3 regions of the Oceanobacillus sp. FSL W7-1293 genome follow, and region 3 is predicted to be linked to each of the others. Evidence: a T-box and tRNA genes for the amino acid it is inferred to sense, from the RefSeq annotation. Region 3 holds a T-box; the other regions hold tRNA genes.

Region 1 (7,685 bases), 1.5 Mb from region 3:
TCGGGGACAAAGTGACAGGTGGTGCATGGTTGTCGTCAGCTCGTGTCGTGAGATGTTGGGTTAAGTCCCGCAACGAGCGCAACCCTTAATCTTAGTTGCCAGCATTCAGTTGGGCACTCTAAGGTGACTGCCGGTGACAAACCGGAGGAAGGTGGGGATGACGTCAAATCATCATGCCCCTTATGACCTGGGCTACACACGTGCTACAATGGACGGAACAAAGGGAAGCGAACCCGCGAGGTCCAGCAAATCCCATAAAACCGTTCTCAGTTCGGATTGCAGGCTGCAACTCGCCTGCATGAAGCCGGAATCGCTAGTAATCGCGGATCAGCATGCCGCGGTGAATACGTTCCCGGGTCTTGTACACACCGCCCGTCACACCACGAGAGTTCGTAACACCCGAAGTCGGTGAGGTAACCTTTTGGAGCCAGCCGCCGAAGGTGGGACGAATGATTGGGGTGAAGTCGTAACAAGGTAGCCGTATCGGAAGGTGCGGCTGGATCACCTCCTTTCTAAGGATATATAACGGAATTCGTACGTGGTTGTTTGGTTCAGTTTTGAGAGAGCAATTCTCTCAAAGGAAGCTTGTACCTTGAAAACTAAATAAGAGTAACAACGACATCAAACTTTAAAAATAAGGCAAAAAAGCTATTGATATAGCGACACAACTGATTACATTCTGTAATCAGCCATCTTATTCAAAAACTTTAGTTAAGTGAATAAGGGCGCACGGTGGATGCCTTGGCACTAGGAGCCGATGAAGGACGGGACTAACACCGATATGCCTCGGGGAGTTGTAAGTAAACGTTATATCCGAGGATTTCCGAATGGGGGAACCCATTGTTCGTAATGGAACAGTACATCTATCTGAATACATAGGATAGGTGAGGCAGACCCGGGGAACTGAAACATCTCAGTACCTGGAGGAAGAGAAAGAAACATCGATTTCCTGAGTAGCGGCGAGCGAAACGGAAAGAGCCCAAACCAAGAAGCTTGCTTCTTGGGGTTGTAGGACATTCCATTGGAGTGACAAAGAAATTCTTTAGATGAATCGATCTGGAAAGGTCAGCCAAAGAGGGTAACAGCCCTGTAATCGAAAAAGAATTTCCTCCGGAGTGTATCCTGAGTACGGCGGAACACGTGGAATTCCGTCGGAATCCGGGAGGACCATCTCCCAAGGCTAAATACTCCCTAGTGACCGATAGTGAACCAGTACCGTGAGGGAAAGGTGAAAAGCACCCCGGGAGGGGAGTGAAATAGAACCTGAAACCGTGTGCCTACAAGTAGTCGAAGCCCGTTAATGGGTGACGGCGTACCTTTTGTAGAATGGACCGGCGAGTTACGATCGTATGCAAGGTTAAGTGGAAGACACGGAGCCGTAGCGAAAGCGAGTCTGAACAGGGCGAATGAGTATGCGGTCGTAGACCCGAAACTGTGTGATCTACCCATGTCCAGGGTGAAGGTCAGGTAACACTGACTGGAGGCCCGAACCCACGTATGTTGAAAAATGCGGGGATGAGGTGTGGGTAGCGGTGAAATTCCAATCGAACACAGAGATAGCTGGTTCTCTCCGAAATAGCTTTAGGGCTAGCCTCAAGATAGAGAGTACTGGAGGTAGAGCACTGATTGGACTAGGGGCCCCTACCGGGTTACCGAATTCAGTCAAACTCCGAATGCCAGTTACTTACACTTGGGAGTCAGACTATGGGTGATAAGGTTCATAGTCGAAAGGGAAACAGCCCAGACCGCCAGCTAAGGTCCCAAAGTATACGTTAAGTGGAAAAGGATGTGGCGTTGCACAGACAACCAGGATGTTGGCTTAGAAGCAGCCATCATTGAAAGAGTGCGTAATAGCTCACTGGTCGAGTGACGCTGCGCCGAAAATGTACCGGGGCTAAACGTATCACCGAAGCTGCGGATTGTTCTTACGAACAATGGTAGGAGAGCGTTCAAAGTGCAGTGAAGTCAGACCGTGAGGACTGGTGGAGCGCTTTGAAGTGAGAATGCCGGTATGAGTAGCGAAAAAAGAGTGAGAATCTCTTTCACCGAATGCCTAAGGTTTCCTGAGGAAGGCTCGTCCTCTCAGGGTTAGTCGGGACCTAAGCCGAGGCCGACAGGCGTAGGCGATGGACAACAGGTTGATATTCCTGTACCACCTCATGATTGTTTGAGCAATGGGGGGACGCAGGAGGATAAGGAGTGCGCACCGATGGATGTGCGTCCAAGCATGCGAGGAAGTCAGACAGGCAAATCCGTCTGACATGATTCTGAGCTGTGACGGGGAGGGAAATAGAGTACCGAAGTTCCTGATTTCACACTGCCAAGAAAAGCCTCTAGTTAGATCATAGGTGCCCGTACCGCAAACCGACACAGGTAGGCGAGGAGAGAATCCTAAGGTGAGCGGGAGAACTCTCGTTAAGGAACTCGGCAAAATGACCCCGTAACTTCGGGAGAAGGGGTGCTCACTTGTGAGTGAGCCGCAGTGAATAGGCCCAAGCGACTGTTTAGCAAAAACACAGGTCTCTGCGAAGCCGAAAGGCGAAGTATAGGGGCTGACACCTGCCCGGTGCTGGAAGGTTAAGGGGAAGAGTTAGCTCTTCGGAGCGAAGCTTTGAACCGAAGCCCCAGTAAACGGCGGCCGTAACTATAACGGTCCTAAGGTAGCGAAATTCCTTGTCGGGTAAGTTCCGACCCGCACGAAAGGTGCAACGACTTGGGCACTGTCTCAACGAGAGACCCGGTGAAATTATACTATGCGTGAAGATGCGCATTACCCGCGACAGGACGGAAAGACCCCGTGGAGCTTTACTGTAGCCTGATATGGAATGTTTGTGCAGTTTGTACAGGATAGGTGGGAGCCTTTGAAGCGTGAGCGCCAGCTTACGTGGAGGCATCCGTGGGATACCACCCTAACTGTATGACCATTCTAACCCAGGACCGTAATCCGGTTCGGAGACAGTGTCAGGCGGGCAGTTTGACTGGGGCGGTCGCCTCCTAAAAGGTAACGGAGGCGCCCAAAGGTTCCCTCAGAATGGTTGGAAATCATTCGAAGAGTGTAAAGGCAGAAGGGAGCTTGACTGCGAGACCTACAAGTCGAGCAGGGACGAAAGTCGGGCTTAGTGATCCGGTGGTTCCGCATGGAAGGGCCATCGCTCAACGGATAAAAGCTACCCCGGGGATAACAGGCTTATCTCCCCCAAGAGTTCACATCGACGGGGAGGTTTGGCACCTCGATGTCGGCTCATCGCATCCTGGGGCTGTAGTCGGTCCCAAGGGTTGGGCTGTTCGCCCATTAAAGCGGTACGCGAGCTGGGTTCAGAACGTCGTGAGACAGTTCGGTCCCTATCCGTCGTGGGCGTTGGAAGTTTGAGAGGAGCTGTCCTTAGTACGAGAGGACCGGGATGGACACACCGCTGGTGTACCAGTTGTTCCGCCAGGAGCATTGCTGGGTAGCTACGTGTGGTAAGGATAAGTGCTGAAAGCATCTAAGCATGAAGCCCCCCTCAAGATGAAACTTCCCATCACTTTAAGTGAGTAAAATCCCTCAGAGACGATGAGGTTGATAGGTCCGAGGTGGAAGCGTGGCGACACGTGCAGCTGACGGATACTAATCGATTGAGGACTTATCTAAGTTTTTTCATGTCACGTTACTCTTATTTAGTTTTCAGGGTGCAAATTCTTGAAAAAAAGTGTTGCATTTTTATTCTAAAATGCATATAATATAACTTGTCCTTGTTTTTCAGGAAACATCTTCAAGTTACATATTTTGTTGTCTGGTGGCGAGAGCGAAGAGGTCACACCTGTTCCCATGCCGAACACAGAAGTTAAGTTCTTTAGCGCCAATGGTAGTTGGGGGCTTCCCCCTGCGAGAGTAGGACGTTGCCAGGCTTTATCAATCCGGAGGATTAGCTCAGCTGGGAGAGCACCTGCCTTACAAGCAGGGGGTCGCAGGTTCGAGCCCTGCATCCTCCACCATTATGCCGGCCTAGCTCAACTGGTAGAGCAACTGACTTGTAATCAGTAGGTTGGGGGTTCAAGTCCTCTGGCCGGCACCATTTTCCTTTTTGTAGGAGCCATTAGCTCAGTCGGTAGAGCATCTGACTTTTAATCAGAGGGTCGAAGGTTCGAATCCTTCATGGCTCACCATTTGCGGGTGTGGCGGAATTGGCAGACGCGCTAGACTTAGGATCTAGTGCCTTCGGGCGTGGGGGTTCAAGTCCCTCCACCCGCACCACTATTTTCAATTTAAAAAGCAATATGCGGAAGTAGTTCAGTGGTAGAACACCACCTTGCCAAGGTGGGGGTCGCGGGTTCGAATCCCGTCTTCCGCTCCAAAATATTGCCGGGGTGGCGGAACTGGCAGACGCACAGGACTTAAAATCCTGCGGTAAGTGATTACCGTACCGGTTCGATTCCGGTCCTCGGCACCATAAGCGCCTGTAGCTCAATTGGATAGAGCGTTTGACTACGGATCAAGAGGTTAGGGGTTCGACTCCTCTCAGGCGCGCCATCGGGAAGTAGCTCAGCTTGGTAGAGCACTTGGTTTGGGACCAAGGGGTCGCAGGTTCGAATCCTGTCTTCCCGACCATTAAATATAACTGAATTTATCTATGGGGCCTTAGCTCAGCTGGGAGAGCGCCTGCCTTGCACGCAGGAGGTCAGCGGTTCGATCCCGCTAGGCTCCACTCAACAATTTATTAAAAAAGTTGTTGACAATGATTTACAAACATGGTAAATTATATCTTGTCGCTAAAAACGACAGAAACAAATTGCTCTTTGAAAACTGAACAAAACAACCAGTACGAAAGAAGAAAAACACCTCGTTTTTCTTAAAAAATAAGTCAGAAGTTGACTTCTGAAAGCTAAAGTTTCAAACACTTTTATGGAGAGTTTGATCTTGGCTCAGGACGAACGCTGGCGGCGTGCCTAATACATGCAAGTCGAGCGCGGGAAGCGAACGGAACTCTTCGGAGGGAAGTTCGTGGAACGAGCGGCGGACGGGTGAGTAACACGTAGGCAACCTGCCTGTAAGACTGGGATAACTCGCGGAAACGCGAGCTAATACCGGATAACACTTTCTATCACCTGATGGAAAGTTGAAAGGCGGCTTTTGCTGTCACTTACAGATGGGCCTGCGGCGCATTAGCTAGTTGGTGAGGTAACGGCTCACCAAGGCGACGATGCGTAGCCGACCTGAGAGGGTGATCGGCCACACTGGGACTGAGACACGGCCCAGACTCCTACGGGAGGCAGCAGTAGGGAATCTTCCGCAATGGACGAAAGTCTGACGGAGCAACGCCGCGTGAGTGATGAAGGTTTTCGGATCGTAAAACTCTGTTGTCGGGGAAGAACAAGTATGATAGTAACTGATCGTACCTTGACGGTACCTGACCAGAAAGCCACGGCTAACTACGTGCCAGCAGCCGCGGTAATACGTAGGTGGCAAGCGTTGTCCGGAATTATTGGGCGTAAAGCGCTCGCAGGCGGTTCTTTAAGTCTGATGTGAAATCTTGCGGCTCAACCGCAAACGTGCATTGGAAACTGGAGGACTTGAGTGCAGAAGAGGAGAGTGGAATTCCACGTGTAGCGGTGAAATGCGTAGAGATGTGGAGGAACACCAGTGGCGAAGGCGACTCTCTGGTCTGTAACTGACGCTGAGGAGCGAAAGCGTGGGGAGCGAACAGGATTAGATACCCTGGTAGTCCACGCCGTAAACGATGAGTGCTAGGTGTTAGGGGGTTTCCGCCCCTTAGTGCTGAAGTTAACGCATTAAGCACTCCGCCTGGGGAGTACGGCCGCAAGGCTGAAACTCAAAAGAATTGACGGGGACCCGCACAAGCGGTGGAGCATGTGGTTTAATTCGAAGCAACGCGAAGAACCTTACCAGGTCTTGACATCCTTTGACCACTCTAGAGATAGAGTTTTCCCTTCGGGGACAAAGTGACAGGTGGTGCATGGTTGTCGTCAGCTCGTGTCGTGAGATGTTGGGTTAAGTCCCGCAACGAGCGCAACCCTTAATCTTAGTTGCCAGCATTCAGTTGGGCACTCTAAGGTGACTGCCGGTGACAAACCGGAGGAAGGTGGGGATGACGTCAAATCATCATGCCCCTTATGACCTGGGCTACACACGTGCTACAATGGACGGAACAAAGGGAAGCGAACCCGCGAGGTCCAGCAAATCCCATAAAACCGTTCTCAGTTCGGATTGCAGGCTGCAACTCGCCTGCATGAAGCCGGAATCGCTAGTAATCGCGGATCAGCATGCCGCGGTGAATACGTTCCCGGGTCTTGTACACACCGCCCGTCACACCACGAGAGTTCGTAACACCCGAAGTCGGTGAGGTAACCTTTTGGAGCCAGCCGCCGAAGGTGGGACGAATGATTGGGGTGAAGTCGTAACAAGGTAGCCGTATCGGAAGGTGCGGCTGGATCACCTCCTTTCTAAGGATATATAACGGAATTCGTACGTGGTTGTTTGGTTCAGTTTTGAGAGAGCAATTCTCTCAAAGGAAGCTTGTACCTTGAAAACTAAATAAGAGTAACAACGACATCAAACTTTAAAAATAAGGCAAAAAAGCTATTGATATAGCGACACAACTGATTACATTCTGTAATCAGCCATCTTATTCAAAAACTTTAGTTAAGTGAATAAGGGCGCACGGTGGATGCCTTGGCACTAGGAGCCGATGAAGGACGGGACTAACACCGATATGCCTCGGGGAGTTGTAAGTAAACGTTATATCCGAGGATTTCCGAATGGGGGAACCCATTGTTCGTAATGGAACAGTACATCTATCTGAATACATAGGATAGGTGAGGCAGACCCGGGGAACTGAAACATCTCAGTACCTGGAGGAAGAGAAAGAAACATCGATTTCCTGAGTAGCGGCGAGCGAAACGGAAAGAGCCCAAACCAAGAAGCTTGCTTCTTGGGGTTGTAGGACATTCCATTGGAGTGACAAAGAAATTCTTTAGATGAATCGATCTGGAAAGGTCAGCCAAAGAGGGTAACAGCCCTGTAATCGAAAAAGAATTTCCTCCGGAGTGTATCCTGAGTACGGCGGAACACGTGGAATTCCGTCGGAATCCGGGAGGACCATCTCCCAAGGCTAAATACTCCCTAGTGACCGATAGTGAACCAGTACCGTGAGGGAAAGGTGAAAAGCACCCCGGGAGGGGAGTGAAATAGAACCTGAAACCGTGTGCCTACAAGTAGTCGAAGCCCGTTAATGGGTGACGGCGTACCTTTTGTAGAATGGACCGGCGAGTTACGATCGTATGCAAGGTTAAGTGGAAGACACGGAGCCGTAGCGAAAGCGAGTCTGAACAGGGCGAATGAGTATGCGGTCGTAGACCCGAAACTGTGTGATCTACCCATGTCCAGGGTGAAGGTCAGGTAACACTGACTGGAGGCCCGAACCCACGTATGTTGAAAAATGCGGGGATGAGGTGTGGGTAGCGGTGAAATTCCAATCGAACACAGAGATAGCTGGTTCTCTCCGAAATAGCTTTAGGGCTAGCCTCAAGATAGAGAGTACTGGAGGTAGAGCACTGATTGGACTAGGGGCCCCTACCGGGTTACCGAATTCAGTCAAACTCCGAATGCCAGTTACTTACACTTGGGAGTCAGACTATGGGTGATAAGGTTCATAGTCGAAAGGGAAACAGCCCAGACCGCCAGCTAA
Region 2 (7,685 bases), 2.3 Mb from region 3:
AAATGAAGCAGGAGCAAGTGTGTACTCTGCCTCCGCTCTAGCAAGAGAGGAATTCCCTGATCTACAAGTAGAAGAAAGAAGTGCAGTATCTATTGCAAGACGGGTACAGGACCCATTAGCCGAGCTGGTGAAAATTGATCCGAAGTCTATCGGAGTTGGTCAATATCAGCATGATGTCAGTCAAAAAGAGCTGTCCAATTCATTGACGTTCGTTGTGGAAACAGCGGTTAACCAAGTCGGTGTTAATGTGAATACAGCTTCTTCTTCGCTTCTGCAGTATGTATCTGGTTTAAGTAAAACCGTTGCAAATAATGTGATCAAAAAACGGGAAGAGGAAGGGAAATTTACCAGCCGCAAGCAATTAAAGAAAATACCAAGGCTTGGAGCGAAAACATACGAGCAGGCCATTGGCTTCTTGAGAATTGTAGATGGGGACACGCCGCTTGACCGTACTCCAATCCATCCGGAAAGCTATCCACATGTGAAAGCATTATTGAATAAGCTTGGCTTTGATGAGCAAGCTTTAGGGACAGCGCCCTTACAGCAAAAGATAGAAGGAATAGACAAGCAGGCAGTCGCAGATGAATTGGAGATTGGTTTGCCTACATTAGAGGACATTCTAGAGGCATTAAGCAAACCGGAACGTGACTTGCGTGATGATTTTCCACAGCCGCTATTAAAGAAAAATGTCATGAATATGGAAGATTTAAAACCTGGCATGGAGCTTCAGGGAACGGTGCGGAATGTGGTTGATTTTGGAGTCTTCGTTGACATTGGTGTTAAACAGGACGGTCTTGTGCACATCTCTAAGATGTCCAAGCAGTTCGTCAAGCATCCCATGGATGTCGCTTCTGTTGGTGATGTAGTCACCGTCTGGGTCGATGATGTAAATGTTCAAAAAGGAAGAATCGCGCTTTCAATGATTCAATAAAGATATATAAATAAGATAAGGGAGCTTCCATGCTGGGAAGTTCCCCTTTTTCAACCATAAAAAAAGACGCTCGCCTTAGATTAGGAGAGGTCTTTTTTATTTGCTATTATTTTACAGATTCTTCGTTAGCAGCTTCCACTTCATCAAGAGAGATGCCAATTGCTTCTGCAACGCCTTTTCCGTATTCTGGATCAGCTTTATAGCAATTATTGATGTGACGAAGTTTTACTGATTTTGTTGCTGGAGCAATATCATCCGCTGTATTTTGGAAAAGAGCTTGTTTCTGCTCATCAGACATTAAGCGGAATAGCTTACCAGGCTGTTCGTAGTAAAACGCGTCGTCCTCATCAAAATCAAAGTAATCAGCATCTACATCTGTACCCAGCTGTAATGCAGGCTCCTGATGCTCTTTGCTGTCTTCCCATTCTCCATATTGGTTCGGGCTGTAGCTGACTTGTCCGCCAGTGTAAGGGACAACACGCATTGCACCGTCACGATGATATGGGTGGAAGTTTTTCGCGTTTTTCGGATAGTTAACAGGGATTTGCCAGTGGTTCACGCCTAGACGGTAGCGCTGTGCATCTCCATAAGAGAATAGACGGCCTTGCAACATTTTATCTGGAGAGAAACCAATGCCAGGAACAATGTTTGTAGGAGCAAATGCAGCCTGTTCTACTTCTTCATGATAGTTTTCCGGGTTTTTATTCAGTTCTAATTCGCCAACTTCGATAAGCGGGAATTCATCTTTGTACCATACTTTTGTTAAATCGAATGGATTGTAAGGCATATTTTTAGCTTCTTCTTCAGTCATAACCTGAATGTACATTTTCCATTTAGGGAAGTTTCCTTCTTCAATAGCAGTATACAAATCACGTTGGTGACTTTCGCGGTCTTCACCGACAACTTTTGCAGCTTCTTCGTTTGTAAGGTTTTCGATACCTTGCTGTGTTCTGAAGTGGAATTTCACCCATACGCGCTCGTTATTTTCATTATATAAGCTGTATGCATGGCTTCCGAATAAGTGCATGTTGCGGTAAGATTTTGGAATCCCGCGGTCAGACATAACAACAGTTACCTGATGAAGTGCTTCTGGTAAATTAGACCAGAAATCCCAGTTTGCATCAGCATTCTTCATATTTGTTTTTGGATCACGTTTTACAACGTGGTTTAAATCTGGGAAACGTTTAGGGTCTCTCATAAAGAATACAGGCGTATTATTACCGACTAAGTCCCAGTTTCCTTCTTCTGTGTAGAATTTCATCGCAGTACCGCGGATATCGCGTTCTGCATCAGCAGCTCCGCGTTCCCCAGCTACGGTAGAGAAACGGATAAACATGTCTGTTTTCTTCCCGACTTCAGAGAAGACTTTTGCTTTTGTATATTTAGTAATGTCGTTAGTAATCGTTAATGTTCCATAAGCTCCGGATCCTTTTGCGTGCATACGGCGCTCAGGAATTACTTCACGATCAAAGTGTGCAAGCTTTTCAAGAAACCAAAAATCTTCCATTAATAATGGACCACGTTTACCGGCCGTTTTAGAATCATCATCATTTGGAACAGGAGCGCCAAATGCAGTGGTCATTTTTCTTTTTTCACTCATAGATAGTTTCCCTCCTATATATTAAATACAATTATTATAATAACATAATAAATAGTAGATTGCTATTAATATTCTTGTTTAATTTGAATGACATTTTTTTAATCTTATATAGAAGTCTTTCTTGCCGGTTAAAGTCGTATTTCTAAACAAATACTAGCAACATGCTGTTTTCTTTTAAAATAAAATAATATATTGAATAAATGATTCTACTCTTTCTCAATTACGTTTTGTAAATGAGAATAAATAAGAGGAATGAGGTAGTATTATATAGAGAATAAATGTTCCGATAGCTCCTTCTTTATGTTAAAATAAGTTGTCATCAGTTAAACAGTTTTTGTTGAAATTTCTGATGGCGTATAATAAAAGAGGTACGTTTTGGAATGGTTAAGGAAGGTAAGAAAAATATTAAAATAATGAAATGTTCTTTTATGTTGGAGGATGAAACGTATGAACCCAATGCCGGATGAAGAATTGTATCAGTTAGTTAACCAGTTGTCAGAAGCTTTCTTTAATAAAACGTTTATGGACAAAGTACGATTTAACTCCCGTCTGCGGACAACTGGCGGAAGATATATCCCGAGTAAACGATTAATTGAATTGAATCCCAAATATGTACTGGAATCTGATAAGGAAGAGTTTCACGGGATTATAAAGCACGAGCTTTGTCATTATCATTTGCATATTGAAGGAAAAGGTTACCAGCATCGGGATAAAGATTTTAGAGAATTGCTTGCAAAAACAGGCTCTCCCCGTCATTGTAAACAGCTTCCTTCGAATCAGCAGCGTTACCGGCATACATATGAATGCCAAAAATGTAAAATGGTTTATAAAAGAGTAAGGAAAGTGGATGTATCCAGGTACCGATGTGGAAAATGCAGGGGGAAATTACATCTGATTTAATTTTTTTCAATTAAGTATTGACGAATAATATTATCCATGATAAATTAATGTAGCTGATATGAAATGACAGTTTTCATTCATTGCGAATGTCCTGTCTGCAGCTTTGTCGAATGGCTTGGATTTTTGAATAACTCTCTAAGCAAAAAAACTTTTTAAGAAATTTAACAGTTTTTGTTGACAAAAAACAGGATATATTGTATGATATTTCTTGTTGTTGCGTAATTAGGATATTACATAGATAGTGACTGATTACTTTTATATTCCACAGTAGCTCAGTGGTAGAGCAATCGGCTGTTAACCGATCGGTCGTAGGTTCGAATCCTACCTGTGGAGCCATTATTTGGAGAAGTACTCAAGTGGCTGAAGAGGCGCCCCTGCTAAGGGTGTAGGTCGTGTAAGCGGCGCGAGGGTTCAAATCCCTCCTTCTCCGCCATTTTAATTTTCATAATGGCCCGTTGGTCAAGCGGTTAAGACACCGCCCTTTCACGGCGGTAACACGGGTTCGAATCCCGTACGGGTCATCTTTCTAAGAAATCAAAATAAATAATTGGTCCGGTAGTTCAGTTGGTTAGAATGCCTGCCTGTCACGCAGGAGGTCGCGGGTTCGAGTCCCGTCCGGACCGCCATTATAGTTGGGCCATAGCCAAGCGGTAAGGCATCGGGTTTTGATCCCGTGTACCCCAGGTTCGAATCCTGGTGGCCCAGCCATTTTCTTTTTTAGAAGGAATACATGATAATACTATTACAGATAATAGTATTTTTTTATTGATAGGGACTATAAATAATGACCTGTCATATATAGGAGCCATTAGCTCAGTCGGTAGAGCATCTGACTTTTAATCAGAGGGTCGAAGGTTCGAATCCTTCATGGCTCACCATTTTTATTTTGCGGATGTGGCGGAATTGGCAGACGCGCTGGAATCAGGCTCCAGTGTCCGTTAAGGACGTGGGGGTTCGACTCCCTTCATCCGCACCATTTTTATATCATGCGGTCGTGGCGGAATGGCAGACGCGCCAGGTTGAGGGCCTGGTGGGTGAATAACCCGTGTGGGTTCAAATCCCACCGACCGCATCATATGTAAAAACCAGTCATATCAAGGGTTCCAGACCTTTGATATTTTTTTATGCACTCATTCTATGGGTGCTTTTTTGTTTTACTGATGCCATTTCGATGCCATGTAAATATATGGTAAAATCGCAATGTTTGGATTTAGAATAAATCATCTAATTTATCAGCAGTTTCTCTTTGCTTACTAGAGAACAACTAAACATTAATTATCATAGTAATGGATGAGCGACCCAGGCGTTCTTTAAAGGTTACGTGTTCTTCGCCTTGAGGAACTAGTAAAGCAACGGGAGAATACCTTAAATCATGTCAGTAGATAGCTTCAAGGTTAACGTGTTCACCAATTTTTCGATGCGCCTGTTAAAAATATCTCTAGTTGCTGGAACATATTGACTTGAAAGAATGTAAACCCAATAAACCAGCTCAATAAAAAATTTATAATATTCATAATATAAATCTTTTTTGGTATAATTACTTTAATAAATAAGAATGTAGCGATTTTATAAATGAGTTAAATGAGGCAATCACTGCAAGGTTGTAAATTATTAACGGGTGGTGTGATGCTTATGAAACAGGCTTTATTTCTTATCCTGGACGAATACGCAGATTGGGAAGGTGCTTATTTATCATCAACATTAAATCAGAGTGAGGATTGGTCGGTTCATACGATTTCTTTAGAGGATACGGTAAGTTCCATTGGCGGTTTTAAAACTGCTGTCGATTATATCATTGGTTCGGAACCTGAGGATTTTAATCTATTGGTAATGGTAGGCGGGAATACATGGAATAATGATCATAAAAAGCTTTTCCATTTAATCAAAACTGCATTTCAAAATAATATACCTCTAGGTGCTATATGCGGTGGAGTTGACTATTTAGCAAAAAATGGTTTTCTAAATGATTATAATCATACGGGGAATTCTGTTGATGCTTGGAATGACTATGAGAATTATCATGCTAAGAGCAGTTTTTTTCAGCAGCAAGCAGTAAAAGATAAAAATTTAGTCACTGCAAACGGAACAGCTCCTATTGAATTTACGCATTTAGTTTTGGAATTGGTTGCATTTGATACTTCTGAAAACATTAAAAGAATGATGTATATGTATAAGTATGGATTTTATCATTATTGTGAAAAATATGGGGGTCCATTTTAGTTCATTTTTGCTTGAAATGGATTGTTTAATCAATGTAAAATGTGTGCTTTTTTTGCCTGAATCAGTCCAGTATTTGTCGAGAAGAATATACAGATGTAACTGAACATTTTTTGGTCATTGTTGGAAGAAGAGTGACTGGTGAATTGCCCCCCTTTTTTATCTAGTAAGCGATTTCTTTTGTTGATCGTTTACATTGACATAAGGCCGTTCATTATAGTAGGTTGAAAAAAAGTAGTATTTTATTACTAATAAGAGAGGAGCTTTAAGCATAATATGGAATATGAAATTAAAACGCTTCCGGCATATCGTGCAATGGGTTTGAAATGCGATGTTTCTTTTACTGATTTTGAAACGATAAAAACGGTGATTGAAAACTCAATGAGCAGAGTGAAAGAGTTTGATTATCCTGTGAATCCTGGAATAAGGCTCGGTTTATCTTATCACCTTCGACCAGATGGTTTTACTTACTATTCTGTTTATGAAGTACAGGACAAGCAACCTCTGCTTGATAACATGGTTGAGATTAATATACCTGAAATGACCTATCTAGTAGCAAAGTATAATGGTGAAAGTATTGAAGGTACTTATGAAAACATAATGAAATGGATAAAAGAAAGCGATTATACACCTTTTAAAGAAGAAGGTGTTGATTATTATGATGAATTACCAATAAAGCATGAAAAATATTTAAATGGAGAATCTGATTTTGAAATTTTAATACCTATAAAGTAGGTTATAAATCTTTTTTAGTTGATAGGTATATGAAGAATTATAAGTTTGTTGTGGAGGGATAATGTGTCAAAAGGATTAAAAATTATCTTGTTTTGGTCGCTTGCATTTCCCGCAATTATAACCATTGGCCGTATCATAATTGATTATTTTTTAGGAAGAGAGATTGAATTAATCTCATATACAGCTGTATTTTTAGGCACGTGCGCAGCTGGATTGATTTTTGGCGGCCCTCTAGTGTATCTTGTATCAAAATCCAAAGAGAAGATACATTAATTGTTAAACATTATGTCAAAGGCTTTAACCCGCTGAAATAAAACAAGCACTCCTTCCAATAATCGAAGTGAGTGCTTATTCTTTTCCGAAGAAAGTAAAAACCGTTCTTTGATAACCCCCTGCAGCATAAGCGGATAGGATTTCTTTATCTGTATCCTATTTGAGTAAATCAACCTGTGTCCGCCTTCCACGTGAAGGATCTCTCCAGTGGAAAAGTGATTACGCAGTAAATAAATAACACCTTCAGCTACATCTTCTGGCTGGCCGGCACGATTGAGCGGCAATTGTTCTGCAATGGCGTCATAGAATGCTTTTCGTTCTTCTTCAGGCATGCCATAACGTGATGGTGTGTCGATGACCCCAGGAGAAACAACATTCACTCGGATGGGTGCCAATTCCAACGCCAATGTTTGGCCTAGGCTGGATATTGCAGCATTAACGGCGCCAAGTGCAGAAGCACCTTCAATCGCTTTAAATGCTACGACTCCGGAGAAGAGTGTAATGGAACCATCTTCAGGAAGATTTGGTGCAGCATATTTTGCAGCATGATACTGTCCCCAGAACTTCCCGTCAAACAATTGACGATCCTGCGCAGTATCCGTTTCAAGGAAGTTTCCATAGGTCGCAATTCCTGCGGTCACCACTAGCGAATCAAGTTTTCCAATTTTGTAAAAAAATGCTTGAACCTCTTTTTCAATGGTGAAATCCAGGCTATACGTTGTTACTTCAGAACCGATTTCTGCTTTTGCTTGTTGTAATTTTTCTTCAGAACGGCCGGCAATTACTACTTCCGCACCTTGCTCAACAGCTAATTTCGCTGTTTCTAATCCAATACCAGAGGAGCCGCCAATAATAACTATTTTTTGTTTGTCAGTTTCATTTTACACTCTCCTCTTTTCCATTATTATTTAGGATAAATGATTTTTTTACGATTTACTTATACAAGGGCCTTTTCTTTTCTCACAGATTTAAGGGCATTGGACCAAGCAACAACATCATCAATCATTTCGCCAAATCTTGGTTTATGCA
Region 3 (7,685 bases):
TAAGTCAACACAAAACGAGAAAATTTCTTTTTATCTAACTGAAGGGATTAAATAAAGCTGTATTATGTCCTTTTTTGTACTCCCTTCATTAAATTATAAATCTCGTATAGTCTGGTTACTTTACTCCTGCTAAACCTAAAAATCCCGCGAGATTTTATTTTCCCGCGGAATATCTTCTATAAAGTCTATATATTCATCACACTTATGGAATTATTTAATAATAATTTCTCCATCCCACTCCAGCATTCCGCCGCTCATGTTTGATACATTAAACCCTTGCTCTTGTAAAAAAGCGGTAGCGTTGTGGCTTCTTCTTCCAGACCGGCAAATCATAATATATTCCTTATCTTTATCTAATTCCTCATAAGCAGCCGGTATATCGCCTAAAGGAATATGCAAAGCATTTTCAATGATTCCTTGCGCTACTTCTTCATCTTCTCTGACATCAATCAACTGAATATTATCGTTTTCTCTGATAGTATCCACTTCTGCCGGGGTAAGCTCTTTTATATCTGCCATTTTCTCTCATCTCCTTCTATTTTCCTTCTTTATTATATTAAATGCATTATGAATAGGATTCAAATCGTTTGATTAAACTAAGGCAAAACTTAATCATTTTATGAATAGAAGGTGTTATTGATGGCTTATATCAGTTTATTGTTTTTAGCTCTCTTTTTCGCTCCGGCAGAAGCAGCTTCAAATGATACGATGCTAATCCAAACGTATGAAGAGGATGTTACAGGAGATGGAGAGAAAGAACTGTTAGAGTTAAAAGGAAAATTATTTGCTGCAGATGGTGTTTATTATCAAGATATTTGGGTTGAGATTTCCAGTCCTTCTACTGATAAAACATGGCGGATAAACTATGGCGGAGGCTACGATCCCGAATTACATTTTGCGGATTTAACTCACAGCGGTGTCATGGATATTCTTTATCAGAGTCCTACCGGCGGAAGCGGCGGATTATATACTTCTCAGTTAAATCAATGGGAAAAAGATGATTTTATCGAGCTTCCACTTCCAATAGAGCAGCCGGTAAAAGGGGAATTTATGGATGGTTTTCGAGCGTCCATTCAATTGCTTCCAAATGAAGACCCCATCATTTTAGATGTCTCGGGTCAAAAAGAAGAATATATCCGCTTAAAGCTATACGATAAGCAGGGTAAACTTCTGGAACCTACAACACTCATGATTGATCCTGTTGCATTTTTTGACATCATTGACTTAGACGATGAAGGTCAAAAAGGTCTTAAAAGCTTTCAGCAAATAAGTGGTGCTTATCATGCAGACGGAATTGGAACCGTGGAATCGATTTGGATGTATGATGAGGAGAAATGGATGCTGCTAGAAACAGACTTGCAAACAGATCTTCCGCGTTTGGATAATTCCTCCAGTTAGTATTTTTTATAAAGAAAACATAGAAAAACCGGACTATAATCAATTCCCGCCAAGCGAATTATGATTATAGTCCGGTTTTCAGTTAGAGAAAAAATGGATTAATTAGCTACAACATTAACAAGTTTATCTGGAACAACAATCACTTTTCGAATTGTCTTTCCTTCCAGCCATTTTTTTATACTTTCTTGATTTAAAGCCAGTTTTTCAAGGTCGTCTTTTTCAGTGCCTGCTGGAACGCTTAGTTTCGCACGTACCTTGCCCATCACCTGTAAAACAACCTCTACTTCTTCTTCCACCAGCTTCGATTCATCGTAAGCAGGCCAGCCAGCAAGGCTTATAGAATCTTCATTGCCTAGCTTTTGCCAAATCTCTTCACACATATGCGGAGCGACTGGAGAAAGAAGCTTCACAAAGCCTTCTGCGTAATTTTTCGGGATTGATTCAGCTTTGTAGCATTCATTCACAAATACCATCATTTGAGAAATACCAGTATTAAAGTGAAGATTCTCAAAGTCCTCTGTCACTTTCTTAACCGTTTCATGATAAACCTTATCCAATTCTGTTGCAGCTTCATCTGTAATCTTATCTGTTAATGAATTATCATCATTGATATACAGTCTCCAAACACGATCCAAGAAACGCCGGGATCCATCTAAACCATTTGTTGACCAGGCAACAGAAGCATCTAATGGCCCCATAAACATTTCATATAATCTTAACGTATCTGCGCCATGAGAAGAAATAATATCATCCGGATTAACAACATTTCCTTTTGATTTACTCATTTTCTCATTACCTTCTCCAAGAATCATCCCTTGGTTAAATAATTTTTGGAAAGGCTCCTTCGTGGAAACAACTCCGATATCATAAAGGAATTTATGCCAGAAACGTGCGTATAACAAGTGAAGCACGGCATGCTCTGCTCCGCCGATATATATGTCGATTGGAAGCCATTCTTCCAATGCTTTTGGATCAGCAAGCTGTTCCGTATTATGCGGATCAACATAGCGCAGGAAGTACCAGCAGCTGCCGGCCCATTGCGGCATCGTATTTGTTTCTCTTCTGCCCTTCATTCCTGTTTCCGGGTCAACTACATTTACCCAATCTCCATTCGTGGCAAGCGGAGATTCTCCAGTTCCCGATGGTTTAATCTCGGTCATTTCCGGAAGTTCCAATGGAAGCTCCTCATCCGGCACAGCAGTCATGCTGCCATCTTCCCAATGAATGATCGGAATCGGCTCTCCCCAATAACGCTGCCTTGCAAAAAGCCAGTCACGCAAACGATACGTGATTTTCTTTGTTCCTTTTTTATTTTCTTCCAGCCATTCAATCATTTTAGAAATAGCCTCATCTTTATCCAGTCCATCTAAAAATCCAGAATTAACATGGGGGCCGTCTCCTGTATAAGCTTCCTCATCTATATTTCCGCCAGCGACTACTTCTCTGATTGGCAGATTAAATACAGAAGCAAATTCATAGTCACGCTCGTCATGTCCAGGAACTGCCATAATTGCTCCGCTTCCATAACTCATCAATACATAGTCTGCTACCCAAATCGGCATCTTCTCTCCATTAACAGGATTAATCGCATAGGCTCCCGTAAATACACCTGTTTTTTCTTTGGCAAGATCTGTACGCTCTAAATCAGACTTCGTTTGTACGTCATGTAAATATTTTTCCACAGCTTCTTTTTGTGCTGCGGTTGTAATTTTTTTAACAAAATCATGTTCTGGTGCCATAACAGCGTACGTTGCTCCGAACAATGTATCCGGACGTGTTGTAAATACAGTAAAGGTTTCCTCATGTCCTTCAATGGAGAAGGTCACCTCAGCCCCTTCTGAACGCCCAATCCAGTTACGCTGCATTTCCTTCAGGCTTTCCGGCCAATCCAATTCTTCCAAATCAGAAAGCAGTCGATCTGCGTACGCCGTTATTTTAAGCATCCACTGCTTCATCGGTTTACGGACTACCGGATGCCCTCCGCGTTCACTCTTCCCATCAATTACTTCTTCATTGGCAAGCACCGTTCCAAGAGCAGGACACCAGTTGACAGCCACTTCATCCATATAAGCCAAATCATTTTCATAAAGCTTTTTGAAAATCCATTGTGTCCACTTATAATAATGGGGGTCTGTTGTATTGATTTCCCGGTCCCAATCATAAGAAAAGCCTAACTCTTTAATCTGTCTCTTAAAGGTTTGAATATTTGCTTCTGTAAATTCTTTAGGGCTATTTCCTGTATCAATGGCATATTGCTCTGCCGGAAGTCCAAAAGCGTCCCAGCCCATCGGATGCATAACTTCATATCCTTGCATTCTTTTCATTCTGGCTAAAATATCTGTTGCCGTATAACCTTCCGGATGGCCAACGTGCAGCCCTTGGCCGGATGGATAAGGGAACATATCAAGCGCATAAAATTTCTCTTTATTAGAAAATGTATTTGTTTTGAAAGTTTGATTGTTATCCCAATATTTTTGCCATTTTCTCTCGATTTCCTGATGTTGAAAGCTCATTATAATCCTTCCTTTCGTCCTGACTCTTATATCGTTCAATCACATACGGCACGGACATCTATATCCTGATTTTTTATAAAATCAGGTATAAAAAAAGCCACTCATCCCAATAAAGGGACGAGAAGCTGTGATTATTCCCGCGGTACCACCCAAATTAACGCTAAAAAGCGTTCGCTTGACATCGGTAACGTTGATGAAACGACAGTAATTACTCTGATTTCATTACTGCAAACTAAAAAGGTGAGTTCATACGTCTATCAGTAGCAGTTTTCACCACCCACCGCTTCTCTAAAACTGATAAAACCTATTACTAATCCTTTTTCATCGTCTTTCATTTTATGATAGATACTGGAATTATAATGAAATAAATATCCCGTGTCAAGTTGACCTGACGTATCTTACTTCTTAGTATACACTTATTTTTATAATTGGAAACCATATCTCGAGGAAAAATATAATACAGACTGTTGACTATTCAATTGAAAGCGGAGCAATAAACATTTTACCGTTTTTCTTGTTATAATGAAATACAGCATATTTACATTGGAAAAAATACAGAAGGAGACAGTAACATGCTATTAAATGTTTTAACCTGCGCACATACACTTTTAAAAGAAAGCCTGAAAGAAGGAGATACAGCTATCGACGCGACCTGCGGAAACGGACATGATACATTATTTTTAAGCCAGACTGTCGGTCCTTCCGGCAAGGTATATGGATTTGATATCCAGGAGCAGGCCATTCAAAATACGAAAGAGACACTTTACAAAAATGGCTGTCATAATGTATCCCTTATTCAGGACAGCCATGAAAAGATACATAGCAATATTAAAGAAGATATTTTCGGCGGTGCTATTTTTAACCTTGGCTATTTACCAAAAAGCGATAAATCAATAGTTACGAAAGCGCCCTCCACCATCGCCTCGATTGAAGCGATATTGGAAAAACTGAAAACAAACGGTCTGGTCGTTCTGGTTATTTATTATGGGCATCCGGGCGGCGAGGAAGAAAAAGAAGCGGTTCTTTCTTACGCCTCACAATTAAATCAAAAAGAATATCAAGTGCTCAGGTACCAATTTATCAATCAGCAAAATCAAGCTCCGTTTTTAATCGCTATCGAAAAAAAGAAACGCTCTGTGTCATAGAGCGTTTCTTATGCAATTCCTAAAAATAGTAATCGAAAGAATAAATTTAAGAAATGCCCGGCTGTCATGATAATAAATATAATAAAAGAAATCATGAGCGCACGGGATCGAAGTGTCTTATATTTTTTGGGATAGGGAATCCAAATATAAGCTGATACAACCATGAGCGGGACAGAATATAAATATCCAAATAGATAAACCCAGTCGCGCAATGCAGAAAGTTCGCCCAGTTCAGGGTCTTGCAGGTTGTTCAACTGATTCATATATCCGGCTGCAAAAATAATAGTTAACAAAATAAAATAACCAAATGTTGTCAGACGCAGCCATTTTTGCTCATCGCTTATCAGTATATAGACACCGATAAAAAATAAAATCCCTATTACAATTTGAATCAACATGAAAGTACAACCCCATTTTTAACGATAAATCAGTTCTCTGCGCCACATGCAAAACTTTCTCTCTCTGTAAAAGTCCGCCTGTTTGTATGGATGCCCCATTATCCATAGCCAGATTAAAACAGATTTATACAATTACTTATTCCAGTTATTACTGGAACATCTGTTACTGCTCCCATTGTCAAATCAACAACGTGGAAATTACTTAGAATAGTGTTCCTGTTTATCTCTTTATGTTATTACTATCCTTAAGTAACCAGCTTATTTATTCTACCATAAAAAGATGCGTATCTGTAGAGGATAAAAAGAAATATATCTACATTCAAACTTATTATCCACATCAAACAAATGGCTTAGAATATATGCCTACAATTAGGAGATTGCGATAGGAATAACAATTCTTTCTCCTTCATTCAGTACCAAAATCAACTCATTTAGAGCTGCCTTTCCAGATAATATTTCCTTTGATATACTTTAATCAATATGACTGAGTTGGAGGAATACAGATGATTGAATCATATAAAGGAATAACCCCGTCTATTGATTCTGCCGCATTCATTGCCAAAAATGCGGTAATCAACGGGGACGTGACGATTGAAGAAGAAGCAAGTATTTGGTTCCACACGGTGATTCGCGGTGATGTGGCACCGACAAAAATCGGCAAGCGTACCAATGTTCAGGACCTCTCTATGCTGCATCAGAGTCCTGATATGCCGTTGATTCTTGAAGATGATGTAACTGTCGGACATCAAGTCACCTTGCATTCTGCGATTATACGCCATCATGCGCTGATTGGCATGGGTTCTATTATTTTAGATGGCGCAGAGATTGGGGAACATGCTTTTGTCGGCGCCGGGAGCCTGGTGCCGCCGGGCAAAAAAATACCGCCCCGCACATTAGCTATGGGCAGGCCGGCTAAAGTGGTCCGTGAATTAACCGATAAAGACTATCAAGAAATGGACCGCATCCGTAAATCCTATGTGGAAAAAGGACAATATTATTTAAAAGAAACAAACATGGGCGGAAAGGAATAAAACCAGTTTCCTTCCATTATAAAGAAAAACCAAGAACACCGCTTGGTCTTTAAAACATCAGTGTTCTCGCCGAAGAGATATCCGCTGCGACGGGCTTCGGTGGGGCGAGTAATCGCAGTCCCAGTGGGAAGACCCCGCAGGAAAAAGTGTTCTTCTTTTTTTACCCTCGGGGCATAAGTACGACTTTAGCTCTGTCTGCGCCTGATGGCTTGCCAATCGCTAAGTCTTCTTTATCGAGGAGGCTGAGCTCAAGCCCACGGAAAGCGGAGTGTATTTCTGGAGCGGCTATATTCAGCATTTTTTATATACTTTTATTCTTTAAAGAAAAACGTCAGGCATCTTCAGACACCTGACGTTTTTTTATTTTGCAGTCAACGCTTTTAATTCTTCTACTTTATCTGTTTTTTCCCATGGGAATGTAATATCTGTACGTCCGAAATGGCCGTAAGCAGCTGTGTTTTTAAAAATTGGTCTTCTTAAATCAAGCATGCGGATAATACCTGCCGGCCGCAAATCGAATAGCTCCCGGACTGCTTCCACTAATCTCTCTTCACTGACTTCCCCTGTACCGAATGTATTGATTGAGATAGAAACGGGCTGGGCAACGCCAATCGCATAAGCCAGCTGAACCTCACAAGAATCAGCAAGACCTGCAGCAACAATATTTTTAGCAACATAACGGGCCGCATACGCAGCAGAACGATCCACTTTCGTTGCATCCTTACCGCTAAAAGCGCCGCCCCCATGTCTGGCATAGCCTCCATAAGTGTCTACAATAATCTTTCTTCCGGTCAAGCCGACATCGCCTTGTGGACCGCCTAAAACAAAGCGCCCGGTCGGATTAATATAATACTTTGTTTTTTCATCCAGTAATTCACCGGGTACAACAGCTTCGACAACATGTTTAATAATATCCGCTTCGATTTGTTCATTCGTAATATCCGGATGATGCTGCGCAGAAATGACAACCGTATCTACACGCAGCGGCTGATTATCTTCACCGTACTCAACGGTTACCTGTGTTTTCCCGTCTGGACGCAGATAGCCGATAATCTCTTCCTTTCGAACATCTGCTAATCTTTTGGATAAACGGTGTGCTAAAGAAATTGGTAAAGGCATCAGCTCTTCAGTTTCATTACATGCATAACCAAACATTAATCCCTGATCACCGGCACCAATTGCCTCGATTTCTTCTTCACT

Evidence for each region. The T-box of region 3 lies ahead of leuS (leucine--tRNA ligase). A T-box ahead of a tRNA ligase gene usually reads a tRNA of that ligase, here a tRNA-Leu.
Region 1: it has a tRNA-Leu gene. The T-box ahead of leuS (leucine--tRNA ligase) is inferred to sense a tRNA for this amino acid. The anticodon was not compared.
Region 2: it has a tRNA-Leu gene. The T-box ahead of leuS (leucine--tRNA ligase) is inferred to sense a tRNA for this amino acid. The anticodon was not compared.

The regions. Positions count from the first base shown of each region.
Region 1 is NZ_CP150212.1:88,798-96,482, forward strand. It holds rRNA gene MKY65_RS00440 (16S ribosomal RNA) at 1-512, shown strand, start outside; rRNA gene MKY65_RS00445 (23S ribosomal RNA) at 710-3,631, shown strand; rRNA gene rrf (5S ribosomal RNA) at 3,773-3,888, shown strand; tRNA gene MKY65_RS00455 (tRNA-Val) at 3,900-3,975, shown strand; tRNA gene MKY65_RS00460 (tRNA-Thr) at 3,980-4,055, shown strand; tRNA gene MKY65_RS00465 (tRNA-Lys) at 4,071-4,146, shown strand; tRNA gene MKY65_RS00470 (tRNA-Leu) at 4,150-4,234, shown strand; tRNA gene MKY65_RS00475 (tRNA-Gly) at 4,260-4,334, shown strand; tRNA gene MKY65_RS00480 (tRNA-Leu) at 4,342-4,430, shown strand; tRNA gene MKY65_RS00485 (tRNA-Arg) at 4,434-4,510, shown strand; tRNA gene MKY65_RS00490 (tRNA-Pro) at 4,512-4,588, shown strand; tRNA gene MKY65_RS00495 (tRNA-Ala) at 4,613-4,685, shown strand; rRNA gene MKY65_RS00500 (16S ribosomal RNA) at 4,880-6,441, shown strand; rRNA gene MKY65_RS00505 (23S ribosomal RNA) at 6,639-7,685, shown strand, end outside.
Region 2 is NZ_CP150212.1:1,142,885-1,150,569, forward strand. It holds gene MKY65_RS05670 (Tex family protein) at 1-931, shown strand, start outside; gene MKY65_RS05675 (catalase) at 1,038-2,531, opposite strand; gene MKY65_RS05680 (SprT family protein) at 2,979-3,431, shown strand; tRNA gene MKY65_RS05685 (tRNA-Asn) at 3,693-3,767, shown strand; tRNA gene MKY65_RS05690 (tRNA-Ser) at 3,774-3,864, shown strand; tRNA gene MKY65_RS05695 (tRNA-Glu) at 3,881-3,952, shown strand; tRNA gene MKY65_RS05700 (tRNA-Asp) at 3,981-4,057, shown strand; tRNA gene MKY65_RS05705 (tRNA-Gln) at 4,065-4,139, shown strand; tRNA gene MKY65_RS05710 (tRNA-Lys) at 4,234-4,309, shown strand; tRNA gene MKY65_RS05715 (tRNA-Leu) at 4,320-4,407, shown strand; tRNA gene MKY65_RS05720 (tRNA-Leu) at 4,420-4,503, shown strand; gene MKY65_RS05725 (type 1 glutamine amidotransferase family protein) at 5,064-5,651, shown strand; gene MKY65_RS05730 (GyrI-like domain-containing protein) at 5,925-6,383, shown strand; gene MKY65_RS05735 (hypothetical protein) at 6,447-6,656, shown strand; partial or broken gene MKY65_RS05740 (SDR family oxidoreductase) at 6,824-7,516, opposite strand; gene MKY65_RS05745 (NAD(P)H-dependent oxidoreductase) at 7,594-7,685, opposite strand, start outside.
Region 3 is NZ_CP150212.1:3,466,552-3,474,236, forward strand. It holds gene MKY65_RS16945 (rhodanese-like domain-containing protein) at 211-519, opposite strand; gene MKY65_RS16950 (hypothetical protein) at 640-1,398, shown strand; gene leuS (leucine--tRNA ligase) at 1,497-3,911, opposite strand; T-box leader at 4,022-4,245, opposite strand; gene MKY65_RS16960 (class I SAM-dependent methyltransferase) at 4,484-5,056, shown strand; gene MKY65_RS16965 (hypothetical protein) at 5,065-5,454, opposite strand; gene MKY65_RS16970 (gamma carbonic anhydrase family protein) at 5,958-6,485, shown strand; gene metK (methionine adenosyltransferase) at 6,846-7,685, opposite strand, start outside.